2 regions of the Lutispora sp. QWL-02 genome follow, and region 2 is predicted to be linked to the other one. Evidence: riboswitches for the same ligand, from Rfam matches in the RefSeq annotation. Region 2 holds a riboswitch; the other holds the start of a gene.
The links. A riboswitch is a leader RNA that binds a small molecule or an ion and turns the genes downstream of it on or off. The one in region 2 is predicted to bind nickel and cobalt.

Region 1: another riboswitch for nickel and cobalt. It lies ahead of AC4HCY_RS15245 (cation diffusion facilitator family transporter); the one in region 2 lies ahead of AC4HCY_RS05460 (cation-translocating P-type ATPase).

What each region holds. Positions count from the first base shown of each region.
Region 1 covers NZ_CM177762.1:3,212,825-3,219,965, forward strand. Annotated here, with positions in the region: gene AC4HCY_RS15230 (phosphoglycerate dehydrogenase) at 1-661, opposite strand, end outside; gene AC4HCY_RS15235 (YggT family protein) at 963-1,313, shown strand; gene AC4HCY_RS15240 (peptidase C69 family protein) at 1,511-2,821, opposite strand; gene AC4HCY_RS15245 (cation diffusion facilitator family transporter) at 2,841-3,722, opposite strand; NiCo riboswitch at 3,861-3,956, opposite strand; gene AC4HCY_RS15250 (cupin domain-containing protein) at 4,203-4,721, shown strand; gene AC4HCY_RS15255 (DUF4153 domain-containing protein) at 4,845-6,449, opposite strand; gene AC4HCY_RS15260 (helix-turn-helix domain-containing protein) at 6,470-6,679, opposite strand; gene AC4HCY_RS15265 (DUF2975 domain-containing protein) at 6,696-7,141, opposite strand, start outside.
Region 2 covers NZ_CM177762.1:1,232,556-1,239,696, forward strand. Annotated here, with positions in the region: gene AC4HCY_RS05445 (ATP-dependent Clp protease ATP-binding subunit) at 1-1,924, shown strand, start outside; gene AC4HCY_RS05450 (hypothetical protein) at 2,001-2,159, shown strand; gene AC4HCY_RS05455 (cation transporting ATPase C-terminal domain-containing protein) at 2,503-3,246, shown strand; NiCo riboswitch at 3,365-3,465, shown strand; gene AC4HCY_RS05460 (cation-translocating P-type ATPase) at 3,597-6,119, shown strand; gene AC4HCY_RS05465 (C-GCAxxG-C-C family protein) at 6,259-6,471, opposite strand; gene AC4HCY_RS05470 (DeoR/GlpR family DNA-binding transcription regulator) at 6,555-7,141, opposite strand, start outside.

The DNA.
Region 1 (7,141 bases), 2.0 Mb from region 2:
AGCAGGCACCTTTTCTTATAAATCCAATGCTCTTATCATCGATTAAGTGGTGTGTTTCTTTGGTATATGGCACCGAAAGCACTACTATATCAGCCTGCGATAAAGCATATTCAAGCTCCTTTATAGGGTAGCAGGCATCAAAATTCTGGGTTTTTTTACCCAATGTATTTATTCCGATTATTTTTACTTCAAAGCCCCGAAGTCTTTTTGCTGCTTCATCGGCTATACTCCCTGTACCTACGAAGCAAACAGTCTTATTATAGAGCTCCAAAATTGTAGCATCAATTTTCCACTTTTTTTCACTTTGTTTGCTGTAAAAGCTCCTGCTGTTCTTAAGCAATTCAAGAATCTTTAAAACAATCCATTCTCCGATTGGAATTGAGTAGCCTGATTTGTTATTTGTGACAATTATCCCCTTTTCTATAACCTTATGCTTGGGCAATTGGTCTATCCCTATACTGGAAAGCTGAATCCATTTTAATTGCTTAAGATTTGAAATATCCAACTTGGCAAATGGATTATAGCATACTAATGCATCTATATCGGCAATCTCATCTCTATATATAATTTCTTTTTCATCAGCATATATTATTTCATACCCTAGCTCGGCAATCGCCTTCATTTTTTTTTCACCATAATTATAAGTAAATAAAGCCTTCATATCCGCACCTCGTAATCTTTTTAAATGTTTTATTTTTCTCCCATGGATCCATGCCTTTATCTGCTTTGCCTTATCGCTCTTTTGCATAATCATTTACCAATTATACCATATGAAGCTCAATATAGCATCAGCAGTCTTATAAAATTGAAGCAGAGTTTACTGTTGCTTGTATACGGCGGTACATATTCTTCTTTCAAATGAAAATACTAAAATAAATATGATTGAATTGATTATGCAGGTTCTTATTGCAACCAGCATAATAGATCAAATTAGGGAGTGATCAATTAATATTATGAATAATATGAGCAATAACAATAAGGAGCATGAAATCTCCGATATGCCTTTATGGTTTTTAAAGACCCGGCATGCAATATATTATATCCTCAGTGTCATCGAAGTTTTGCTCGCTTTCCGCTTTATCTTCAAGCTTCTTGGAGCCAACCCACGGAATGGCTTTGTATCATTCATATATTCCATAGCAGGTATATTCACCTCACCATTCTCCGGGATATTTTATTCTTCTACCACCAGTGGGCTTGCCGCAAAATCTGTGCTTGAACCTGCTGCTTTGATTGGTATGGCAGTTTACGCTGTGCTGGCCTGGGGCCTGGTAGGCCTGATCAGGCTGAAAGCCAGTGAAAAGGGATATTGATGCTGATGAAATTGATAAGCGCATGCCTTCTAAAGCTCTATAGCTGCAGTATGATATATAAGCAGCCTATATAGGGCAAAAATAGCTTGTATTATGAAATAACAAGCTATTTTCCCCAAGATTACACTTTTAAGCAAGTCCGCATGTACTGTTGAACGATACTTTACCTCATGCTTTCTTATCCTTGCCTGCATTGATTAGCTGCCAAGTGTATTATTCTGCCTTTTCCAATACCAGCCGTAATATAGATTGCTATTGAACCTTTTGCTTTTTTTGCTGGTTACAGATAAATTATCTATCAGCTCTCTATAAAACTTCTCTTCTGCTTTTTGGACATAGCTCATAGCCTCCATTTTATCTTCCTCCGTCCTGACCTGAGCTGCCATTTTAAAAAACTCTGATTCTATCTTATCCCTTTCATTGATCAAGGATGCAAACTCTGTCACTTCACCGCTCAATATGGACCTATGAAGCTTTTCAATTTTTACCCAGTTGCCTACAGCTTTATGCTGCTCTTCTTCTGAAAAAAACATTTCTCTGCTTTTTGTAAACCAGTATGGTTTATAAAGTGAAATGCATGGCAGTGATGTTCCTGTTGTCCATAATGTAATGTCACCGTCTTTTAGCCGGACTACCATGCTTCCGGTAGTTTGGCTGGAAACAATTCCACCGCCATGCATGCATACGCTCTTCATGCTCCCGGCTTTAAAGTTTTTCACTTTATCATTATCACAATGGCTTCTCAAAACCCTCATCATGCAATTCACATCTATCTTTCCAGCATTATTTCTTAAGCTGCTCTCGGTATAGCTTTGTCTGTAATCCCCTTTTGCTGCAAATGAATATAACTTATCTTCATAGCAAAGCTTGAAACTAAAGTCCACTTTTGATCTGCACCATCCTTTTCTTATGGCATTTTCTATCAACCCGCTGCTGCATTCGTCAAAATCATTTCTTAAAGAAAGAGAATTTGAGATGGTATGTATATCGCTTATGCGTTTGACAGCCCAATTCTTTGCTGCTGTTTCCAATACATATGCATCTTCGCGGTCTGCTATGATAAAAGAATTATGATAACGAAGGTTCTCCGTATACCCGGCTTTACCGCCCTGTCCGTAATGCTCCAATAGGTGAATTATATAGTATACGGCATCGATAGCTCTTTCACATGATTCCAATGCCAGCCTCAGCATATCCATACCTAATAAAGACTCCGGTTCCAGCTTCTCTTTTGTAAATACCGCCTCATTGCCTATAACCAGACCTTTGTCGTTAACACCCATTTCAGCGCCCCACATCCAATGGGGCTTTATCAATATCACCTCATGGGTAAGCTCTCTCTGCTCGACTTCCACATATGTGCATTTTGCTTTCTTACCCTTTTCATTCAACCTGCCGGGTATCCTAAGCATGATCTGAGGTTCATTGGGCTCCCTATCACTGTTCTTAGCAAATATCACCGAATTGTCTTTTGTCACATTTGATAAAGCAACGAGTGTATCGCACATAATTTACCCTCCTTTAAACTCAAGCTTTATTTTCTCCATTAAAAGGTTCAAGATGAGCCAGAACATGCACATTCTCACTGATGGCTTCACGTAATTTTTCTTCAATATTATGGATCAATTTATGGGATTCTTCAACGCTCATATTTGGATCGGTCATAATGTGCATGTCGATATGCAAGTCATTATCACTTCCCCGGCTGCGTATATTATAGGTATCCTTAACCTGTTCAAAGCCAAGGGCAATATTTTTGATTTTTTCTGTATCAACAGCGGCTTTATCGACCAGCACATCACTATTGTCCCTAAATATCTCATAAGCTGCAAAAATTATAAAGCCGGCTACAATGAGAGATGCAATAGGGTCAATGATTGACGGCAGCCCCATTTTGATGCATATAAGCGTTGCTAATACACCTATTGAGACATATATATCACTTCTTGTATGCATGGAGTCGGATATCAGAATCTGACTCCCAAGCTTTTTACCGCTCTTGTATTCATATAAACATACAAAAATATTGATGCAAAGCGTTATAAGAAGTACGATCAGACTTTCCATCGTAATGCTTGGTATTACCGGGTTCACAAACCTGCTTATTGCACTTAGAATTATTTTCATGCCAATAAAGAAAAGCATTCCCGCTATAAAGAGGCCTGTAAGTGTTTCAAACTTTTTGTGCCCGTATGGATGATCCTTATCAATCGGCTTGGATGCCAATCGTATTCCTATCAGGCCTACAACATTAGAAGAACCATCTGTCAATGAGTGAAATCCATCTGCGGTCATACTGGAACTATTTATAATTGAGCCTATCATTATCTTCAGTACCGCAACACCCAGATTTGCAAAAAGAATAATCCAAAGCACCTGTCTAACTTTTTTATAAATATCTGCTGACATGATCATCTACCCCTTCAACTGATTATCTTTATCACTGAATGAAGTTTCGTTCAATATTAATTACCTAAGCCTTAAGAATAACGATAAGCAATAATAACTGGTAGAAAAAATACCCGTGGCACCATAATTTCTTTGAATTATAGTCCCACAGGTATTCACTCCTGCTGCCGGCTTTTCTGCCAGCCCAGCCCCACACGCTTCTAAAAAGCGTATCGCCTGCTCTATTTGCAAATATTTACTTATCTGTAATTACAGTCTATGTTAAAGAGGGTTAATTTGTCAATCATAAATGTTTTTATTATACAATTTATTTTTGAGAGGCTTCTTTTACAGTTAGTATTTTCATTTCTGAGAATCAAACACATCTTCACAACATAAAACATATGATAATATTATAAGCCTGTGGGAGGATTGATAGTTGTGAATAAAAAGCACCAATGCCCTTATTATAATGAAATACCAAAGCATAACTATTATCAAATGCACCAGTGTCCTTACTTAGCTAATGCTCCAATGTATAATCCAAATTTCTGGGCACAGTTTTCTGATCAGCATACTCCCTTTTGTGATGAAGAAGAGCACAGTAATCTTATTGAGTTAAAGGACTATGGAGCAAGCCCTTTTGTGGTTAATATTTCAGATGCCACCGAACAAAACAATACATTCCGTACCGCCCTATGGACAGGAAATCATTTGCAGCTTACCTTGATGAGCATCAAAGTTGGTGAAGAAATAGGCTTAGAGATTCATCCTAATGTTGATCAATTTTTACGTATCGAAGAAGGTCAAGGAATTGTTAAGATGGGTGATAGAAAAGATAGGTTGGATTTTCAAAGAAGAGTCTATGATGACTTTGCCATCATCATACCTGCCGGTAAATGGCACAATGTTATCAATACAGGCAATAAGCCGCTTAAGCTGTACTCTATTTATGCGCCGCCTCAACATCCAAAGGGCACAGTTCATGAAACTAAAGCAATTGCAGAAGCTGCTGAGTAAAGCTGCAGCAAAGTATCAACAGCATCTGTAAAAGTCTGCAAAAACAGCTTTCTATGGAAAAAGTTGTCATAGAAAGCTGTTTCTTATTTCACCTGATGTCTTCCCATGGACAAATCCATATCATCATTCAATAAGCTTTGCAAACTCTCTAACCTTTTGCCGTACATGCAAGTCCTGCAAACTGTCCCGTGATTTTCCCAATAGCTTTTCGCTCTCCCGGCGTTGATGATATATATAGGCCCTAAGCTCGGCCCTTAGCTTATCATCTCCTGTCTGTGCATAAATTTTTAATGCAGGATCAATCCCTGATGGGCCTGATAGATATAATATTTCTACATCAAAGCTTTCGAGTGTTCCCGAAAGAAAACGATCGGCATTGTATCGGGCAACAAAACCGTCGGGGTTAAGAAGACAAAGCGAGCAAAGCATCAGAGTACCTATAAAAAGTGAAAGCCGTACAATTGAAAACTGCCATTTTTGCAATGCAATTACACCGGCAAATATAAAAGAAAGGAAGCCCATAAACAAGCATGGCAGCAACCGGCGTATAGAAAGCCCGTATGCCCCTATATACAGCGCCATTTTGCTGAATGCGGTGGCTATGAGTATCATAGTCAGCAAAGAGAGCAAGCAATTAAATATTTTTAATGCGCAGCCTCTTTGCTGAGGTTTTTTGCAAAAAATATTGGCCAATACCAGTATGGATAGATTGATAGCTGCAATTTGACACAGTTCAAAAAATCCGCTGCGCGCATACTCCGAATAAATCTGCCATCCCTCTGGCCTCTGTCCTGCGAAAGCAGAGAAAAAGTAAGGCAGCTGGCTGCCTATGAATACCAGATACAGACCGCATATTAAACCAAGGGCAGTGTAAACAGTAGCCAATGAGAGTACCTTTGCGGATTCAATAGCATATTGAATCCCCACTCTTTTAAATGTATTGCAGCCTCTGTTGTGTGCGCACCCCGACACAAGCCCGAATAGATAAGCTGCTATCGGTATTGCAAGAAAACCGTTAAATATAAAATCCATAAATTGATTCTTCATCCATCGGTAATATTCATAGATTGTATTTGCTATTTTAGAGAAACCTCCACTGTCTGCTCTCATAAGCAATGGCAGGACCATACCTGCAACTAATAATGCAAGCAGCAGACCGAGCATAATGGATAAAATCTGCCTTCCCAGTCTTCCTTTTATATATTTGGGCGAAGAAAGGCTTTTGTACTGGCAAGCAAAATTTTTAAACGGAATAACAAATAGGCCGTTGATGCCGTCCAATAAAAGCCAGTTGCCGGTATTGCATAATATTAGCCGTCCTGAAGCATGGAGGACATAGTAAATAGCTGCGCAAAACAAAAACAAGCTGCGCCAGGGCTCTAGCCCATTGTTTGGGTAAAGGGAATAGCTCATCCCGGTCAATGTGATCGCTGCAAGCCAAAAGAATCCTGAACGAGAAAGGCTTACCCCTTTTTTCATAAGATACATGGTAACAGCAAGGCAATAGCCAATGGTAAAGGCCGTAACCCCCCAACCCTGCCATGAAAACAATACCCATCGGGCAAAGAAAAATCCCAAAACAAAAGCTAAGAATGCAAAAATAACATCCCTATTATCAGGTATAAAAGGCTCCGCAGATTTATAACCCCGCAGCGCTTCATCTCCCTTCAACGGCTGTGCCGCATCATCAGATAATACGACCTTATCGCTTGAAAAATTCCCTTTCATATATCCCACCTCATCATTTTTTAGTCTTGGTCTTTGAACTCCAGAATGTCACCGGGCTGGCAATTAAGCGCCTTGCAGATCGCCTCCAATGTGGAGAAACGAATTGCTTTAGCCTTACCGGTTTTAAGAATGGAGAGATTCGCCTGACTGATACCTATTCTTTCAGCCAGTTCGCCAGATGACATCTTTCGCTTTGCCATCATCACATCCAAATTTACTATAATAGGCATGCCCTTTCTGCCCCCTTTATATCGTGAGTTCCGATTCGTTCTTTAGTTCTACCGCCTGCGCAATGACATTTTTGATCACCCGCACGATGAGACCCATAAATGCAGCAGCCACAGCCACAAAGATCCATGGGAAATAATACGGTATCGAAGCAAAACAGATAATAGCTCCTGCAAAACAGCTCCAAGAAATCCGCCTCAGATATTCAACATTGGCTGTAATGAATACCTGTTCAAGCTCAATGCGGTGGAGCAGACGGTAAAGGCAAAAAAGTAGTACCGCTGCCGGAATACTTCCGGAATAGATGGTTAATAGGAAGAAAATTTCTTTCCCGACCAGATCCGCCCGCGAAAAATCCAGAAACCTCCGCACAAGCCATGGGGCAGATAGAGCAGTGCCGATCAGCATAAACGTGAAAACTAGAATGCATAATTTACTTAGACTGATTGATTTCTTGCCGTTCC
Region 2 (7,141 bases):
CGGGAAGGATTTAACCGAAGCAGCCAGAGATGGCAAAATCGACCCCATAATCGGCAGGGATAAGGAGACTGAAAGGGTAATACAGATATTGAGCAGAAGAACCAAGAACAATCCAGTCTTAATCGGCGATCCGGGTGTCGGAAAAACTGCCATAGCTGAAGGCCTTGCACAAAAAATTGCAGAAGGAAACGTGCCTGAAATATTGAAGGATAAACGAGTAGTGACGCTGGACCTTTCTGCTATGGTAGCAGGCTCAAAATACAGAGGCGAATTCGAAGAAAGACTCAAAAATGTGATGAATGAAATAAAAGAAGATAAAAATGTCATATTGTTTATCGATGAAATGCACACCATCATAGGAGCCGGGGGGGCCGAAGGAGCTATCGATGCTTCCAATATATTAAAGCCCGCCCTGGCCAGGGGGGAGATACAGGCTATCGGTGCTACCACTTTGGATGAATACAGAAAGCATGTGGAAAAGGACCCTGCTTTAGAGAGAAGGTTCCAACCTGTAATGGTCGGAGAGCCTACCAAGGAAGAAACCGTTCAGATTTTGGAAGGCTTGAGGGATAAATATGAGGCCCACCACAAAGTCAAGATAACAGATGAATCGATAAAGGCAGCAGTCGATCTTTCCGACAGATATATAACCGACAGATTCCTTCCCGATAAGGCCATAGATCTTATAGACGAAGCTGCTTCAAGGATCAGGATAAAAACCTTTACGGCTCCGCCGGATGTAAAGAAGCTGGAGGAGGAGCTGTTGTCTCTGGATAAGGAAAAAGCCGAAGCGATCAATTCTCAGAACTTTGAGAAAGCAGCAGAGATAAGGGATAAAGAGCAGGACACTAAAAAGAATCTCGAGGCTATAAAAAAACAGTGGAATGACAAGGCAAATCAAAATGAGCCTGTTATAGGCGAAGAGGAAATCGCACACATTGTGTCCTTATGGACGGGTATACCTGTTACAAAGCTTGCAGAAGAAGAATCCAAGAGACTTTTAAACTTGGAGAATATCCTCCACGAAAGGGTCATAGGCCAGGAGGAAGCTGTTTCGGCAGTATCCAAGGCTATAAAAAGAGCGAGGGTAGGCTTAAAGGACCCGAAGAGGCCTGTAGGGTCCTTCATATTCCTCGGACCTACAGGCGTAGGCAAGACGGAATTATCCAGAGCTCTGGCCGATGTGCTGTTTGGTGACGAAAACGCCATGATCAGGATAGATATGTCTGAGTATATGGAGAAGCATACTGTGTCAAGGCTCATAGGTTCACCTCCGGGATATGTGGGCTACGAGGAAGGCGGGCAGCTTACCGAAAAGGTGAGGAGAAAGCCGTACTCGGTAGTTTTGCTGGATGAGATAGAAAAAGCTCATCCGGATGTATTCAATGTGCTCCTTCAGATACTGGAGGATGGAAGATTGACGGACGGAAAGGGCAGGACGGTGGATTTCAAGAATACGGTGATAATAATGACCTCCAATGTGGGCGCAAGCACTATCAGAAGGCAAAAGGTCATGGGCTTTACTTCGGCCGTGGGAGAAAAAGAAGAAGCCTATGAAAGAATGAAAGACAATGTGATGGAAGAACTGAAAAAAACCTTCAGGCCTGAATTCTTGAACAGAATAGATGATGTAATAGTATTCCATCAACTGGAAGAGGACCATCTGAAGAAAATTGTGGACTTGATGCTGAAATCCTTGGTCAAGAGAATTGGTGAACTCAATATAGAGATAGAAGTGACGGATGCAGCCAAAGCTCTACTGGTCAAAAAAGGTTATGACCCGATTTATGGAGCAAGGCCTCTCAGAAGAGCAATTCAAAAGATGATGGAGGATAAGCTGTCCGAAGAAATGCTGGCAGGCAATGTGAAAGCCGGGAGCAAGGTCCTTATAGACTCCGACGGCGAAAAGCTGATATTTAAGTAGGAAACGGAGAACACAGATTTACGCGGAATCTTGCACGGATTAGCACGGAATGGCTGGCAAATAGGAGGCGCATCCTGTGATTATGAACGAAGTGAAGAATATTTTCAAGAAAGAGGGCAGCCCTATGTGTCTGCCCTTTAGTTTGACATTTATAGGTGCAGAGCATAGAGATAACAGGATATCAGCTATGTCAAACTCTGTTATTTTTTTATTAGAGTTTATCAAGTTTGTATGATATATCCTTCTTTCTCTATAAACTTTTCTTTGGCAACAAGTCTCTGTTGTCCCCCACAGTTCATTTGTTAAATCCAATTTGCAAGTTAAACCTGTTCAGAATTTAACTAAATAAACATTTTTGCAAGGTTAAAAAACATATTTATTAACCTTGTATTTTCCATTGCCTTTTTTAAATGATAATACTTGCAATAATAATTAATTTCTATCTATGAAAGTGAGGTGAAGGGTATGGAAGATAGACCTGCTGGCAGAGACGTCTGCCATGCCTTCTGATGCCTGAATAACTATATCGGGAGGGTAGCATTAAAATTTTTTAGAGTGGGACTGCTAGAGCTGTAGTATTGACTACAGGCAAGAAGACCTATTTTGGTCAATTAAGTGGTAAAATGACTGGCGAGAGATCTATGACCAGCTTTGACAAGGGTATAAACCAATATACTTGGCTTATGATAAAGTTTATATTCATAATGGCTCCTCTTGTGTTTCTAATTAACGGTTTGACTAAAGGAAACTGGTTTGAATCATTCTTATTCGGCATTGCCGTTGCAGTAGGATTAACCCCTGAGATGCTTCCTATTCAGGTTTTAACTAATAATCTGCTGTATGATATATCACAAACTACCATTCCTACAGATTCGGTAGACGAAGAATGGATTGCAAGGCCAAGGAAATGGGCAGTTGATGAAATTAAGAGATTTATTTTGTATATTGGACCGATTAGTTCTATATTTGACTACGCAACTTATTTCCTGATGCTATATGTATTTAAAGCCTGGAACAATCCTGCATTATTCCAGACAGGATGGTTTGTTGAGTCTTTGTTTACACAGACATTGATTATCCATGTAATAAGGACAAACAGGATTCCGTTTATTCAAAGCAGAGCAAGCAGGCCGCTTATGGTAACCTCAATCTTAATAGTATGTTTTGGAGCTTTTTTAGCTAACTCAACTTTTGGTAGTGCTTTTGGGTTTGTAGAACTTCCCTCAATGTACTGGGTTTTTCTGATTCTAATCCTGTTTTTCTATGTTGCCTTAACTCAAGTAATCAAGATGTGGTACATCAAAAAGTATGGGGTACAATAGCAAAGCAGGAATAAATAACAATATCCAATTAATATATAGTAATAGTCATAAAACTATTGAAAAGCATCATAGTTATATGGTAAAATTAAATAAATCTCTTTGCACTGCATATAAATCTACAGTACAAACTGAGCAGGCGATGAACCTATAAAAAGGTCATGGGGCTGGGCCGTAGACAAACGGCAACAGATGGATTACTCAAACATCTGTGGGACAGTAATATGTTCCATGGATGTTTTTTTTATACACATTAAGGAACATTAGCTGTAAAAGTCTACACAAAGCTGACTTTATGAAGTGCCATAGAGCTATCTTAATAATGCCGGAAGGCATAAATGGAGGTAACCTTTATGACAGAACACAAATCAAACATGCAGGGCTTGACTAGTGTTGAAGCCCGTAAACGTCAGGAACAGTACGGGAAAAACGAACTGATTTCTGAGAAAAAGGAAAACTTTTTCCTCAAAGTATTTCACATCATTTGCGAACCCATGTTTTTACTGCTGATTGTGGCTGCAGTCATCTACTTTATACTTGGTGAACCTCGTGACGGTGCAATAATGCTAATTTTCGTTGTCGGTGTCATCAGCATTGATGTTATACAAGAATGGAAAACCGACAAAACGCTAAAAGCATTAAAAGACTTATCCGCACCTCATATTAAAGTTATTCGTGATGAAAAAGAAATTTTTATTGCTAGCGCTGATTTAGTTCCTGGCGATCTCATGCTGATTTCTGAGGGTGTAAAAATCCCTGCTGACGGTGAGATATTAAAGGCGAGTGATCTGTGCGTTGATGAGTCCTCACTGACGGGTGAAGCTGAAGGTGTTTGGAAAACCACCATTGATAATGCAGAACCTTCCACTGATTACTGGCGCAAAGATTATTGCTATGCCGGAACATTAGTAACACAAGGAAGTGCATATGTGTTGGTAGATAAAATCGGTACTTCTACTGAATACGGGAAGATTGGTGCAAATGTGGCTTCTGCACCTGAATCTCCTACACCTCTGCAAAAACAGACCGGAAGCCTGGTCAAGCTGTGCGCTGGTATCGCTGCTGTTTTATTTGCAGCTGTAGGATTTGTTACTTGGCTTAATATTCCTGACCATACGAATAGTGATCGGTTGATTGAGAGCATTCTCTCCGGTATTACACTTGCCATGGCAATGATACCAGAAGAATTTCCTGTAATATTGACTGTATTCCTTTCTATGGGAGCATGGAGGCTTGCCAAACAAAAGTCTCTAGTGCGCCGCTTGCCATCTGTTGAGACCTTGGGTGCCGTTTCGGTACTCTGTGTAGATAAAACGGGAACTATTACGATGAACCAAATGACGGTTCGTGATACCTGGGCAATTGATAGCGACAATATGAAACTATGCGAAACTATGGGGCTTGCATGCGAAACGGATGCATATGATCCTATGGAAAAAGCAATGCTTGTCCATTGTGATAAATTAGGTATTGCCGAAGAACATCTTTTTAGCGGTTCATTGATTACAGAATATGCTTTCACTAATGAATTGAAAATGATGGGGCATGTATGGAAGCATGATGATGAAATCATCATTGCAGCAAAAGGTTCTCCTGAAAGAATTCTGACTATCTGTAAAATGAACGATACCCAACGTAAAGAAGTTGAAGCAAAAGTTATTGAAATGTCAAAACAAGGTCTAAGAGTGATTGCAGTTGGAATGATGAAGCCCGTAAATGAAGATGATATTCCTGCTGGAATTACTGATTGTACGCTCACTCTTTGTGGCTTGATCGGGCTTGCTGATCCCCCAAGGGAATCTGTCAAAGAAGACATCAGGCAGTGTACAAAAGCTGGTGTACGTGTTGTTATGATCACAGGCGACAATGGTATTACCGCAAGCAGCATTGCAAAGCAGATTGGCATGCCAAATAGTGATAATATTATCACAGGTGATGAGCTTAACAGTATGACGGATGAAGAATTGCGGGAGCATGTCAAAAAAGTGAGTATTTTTTCCCGCGTGGTACCGGAACATAAAATGCGTATAGTTAAAGCATTCAAAGATAATGGGGAAATCGTTGCTATGACAGGCGACGGTGTAAATGATGCGCCGGCTTTGAAATATGCAGATATCGGTATTGCTATGGGCAAGAGAGGCTCGGAGGTATCACGTGAAGCTGCCGACTTGATTTTGATGGATGACAACTTTTCTACCATAGTTAAAACCATTCGGGACGGACGGCGCATTTATGACAATATAAGAAAAGCGGTAGGTTATGTGTTCACTATTCATATTCCAATTGCTTTTTCTTCTCTGTTGGCACCGTTAATGGGGATTAGCCCTGCAAACTTGTTTTTGCTTCCTCTCCATGTAGTATTGCTGGAATTGGTTATTGATCCTACTTGTTCAATAGTGTTAGAGCGTCAGCCCGCGGAAACTGATATCATGGATAGAAAACCTCGGAACCCGGAAGAAAAACTTTTGACGGCAAGAATTTTGTTTAAGAGTGTGCTGCAGGGCATTGTGATTTTTGCATCGTCCTTCGGAGCTTATTATTCAATACTCTCGCAAAACCCTGATAATGCTGTTCTTGCTCGTACTGCAGGCCTTGCAATTATTATTCTCGCCAATTTGTTCCTGGTACAGGTCAACAGCTCTGACAGAAACTTTGTGTTTCAGTCTATAAAGCATCTTGCAAAAGACAAGGTAATGTGGGCAGTCAATGTCGGAACAATAGCAGGAATTCTGGTGATACTGTATACTCCGATGTGTGGAATCTTAAAGCTTGCACCCCTTACCGACAGACAATTTTTCACAGTTTTTGGCATTGCGGCTGCATCTGTATTGTGGTATGAGTTTGTGAAACTTGGCAAAAAGCTGATATTTAAATAGGAAACGGAGAACACGGATTTACGCGGAATCTTGCACGGATTAACAGGTAGTGAAGAATATATTCAAGAGAAAGGGGAACAGCTATGTGTCTGCCCCTTTTCTTGAATATCATGAATAATTCGAGTTTTTTGCATTGTAATTAGAATCCCATTTCTTCAAGAAGCAATACGGCTGCTTCGATTATCTCGGGGCATACTTCCCCGCAGCGCAAACCGCCGGCGAATCCACAGGCAAGTTTCATAGAAAGCTGCTCATCCATTCCAAACTGTTTACAAAAGGCGCCCACAACGGCTTGCGAACAATTAAAGCCACTGCTGAACAGTTCAAGTGCTTTTTCTACTCTTTTACTCATAAATACAGCCCCTTATTTACAATATATAAATACTGTCAGGTAAATAGTTTAAAAGCTAAAAGTTTATTGATATGCAAAGCTGATTATCGTTTATCGACTACTATGACTTCAACTCCTAAATCCTCAATTTTAGATAATTCATCTTCGACTGCATCCCAATCGGTTATCAAAACGTCAAATTCAGCAGCATCAACATCTTTTAAGAATGAGTTATGTCCGATTTTTTGATTAGGAAATAGGGCAATGTTTTTTCTCGAATTTTCAGCAACTGCTCTTTGAAAAGCGGAAGTCTCGGCTGTACCGTTAGAGATGCCAAAGCTTGCAGAAAATCCGGCTCCTGTTAGAAAACTGATATCAAATCTCATATTTCTCACAAATTCTTGTGCAAAGGAATCTACAATCCTTCCATTTGATCTCATTTTGCCCCCGGCAACATAAACTTGCACATTATTATAGCTTCTCAGAATGGAAGCATTGTCAATAGAGTTTGTCACAATAGTATATTCTATATTAGTCGGAAGATATTTCACCATTAAGTATCCAACTCTTGCAGATGTGAGATATACGGCATCATTTGGTTTTATAAATTCAACGGCTCTTTTAGCAATTGCATCTAAGTTTGCATCGATGGTCTCCATCTGGGCTGCATTCCAGGTTCTGGGGTAATGCA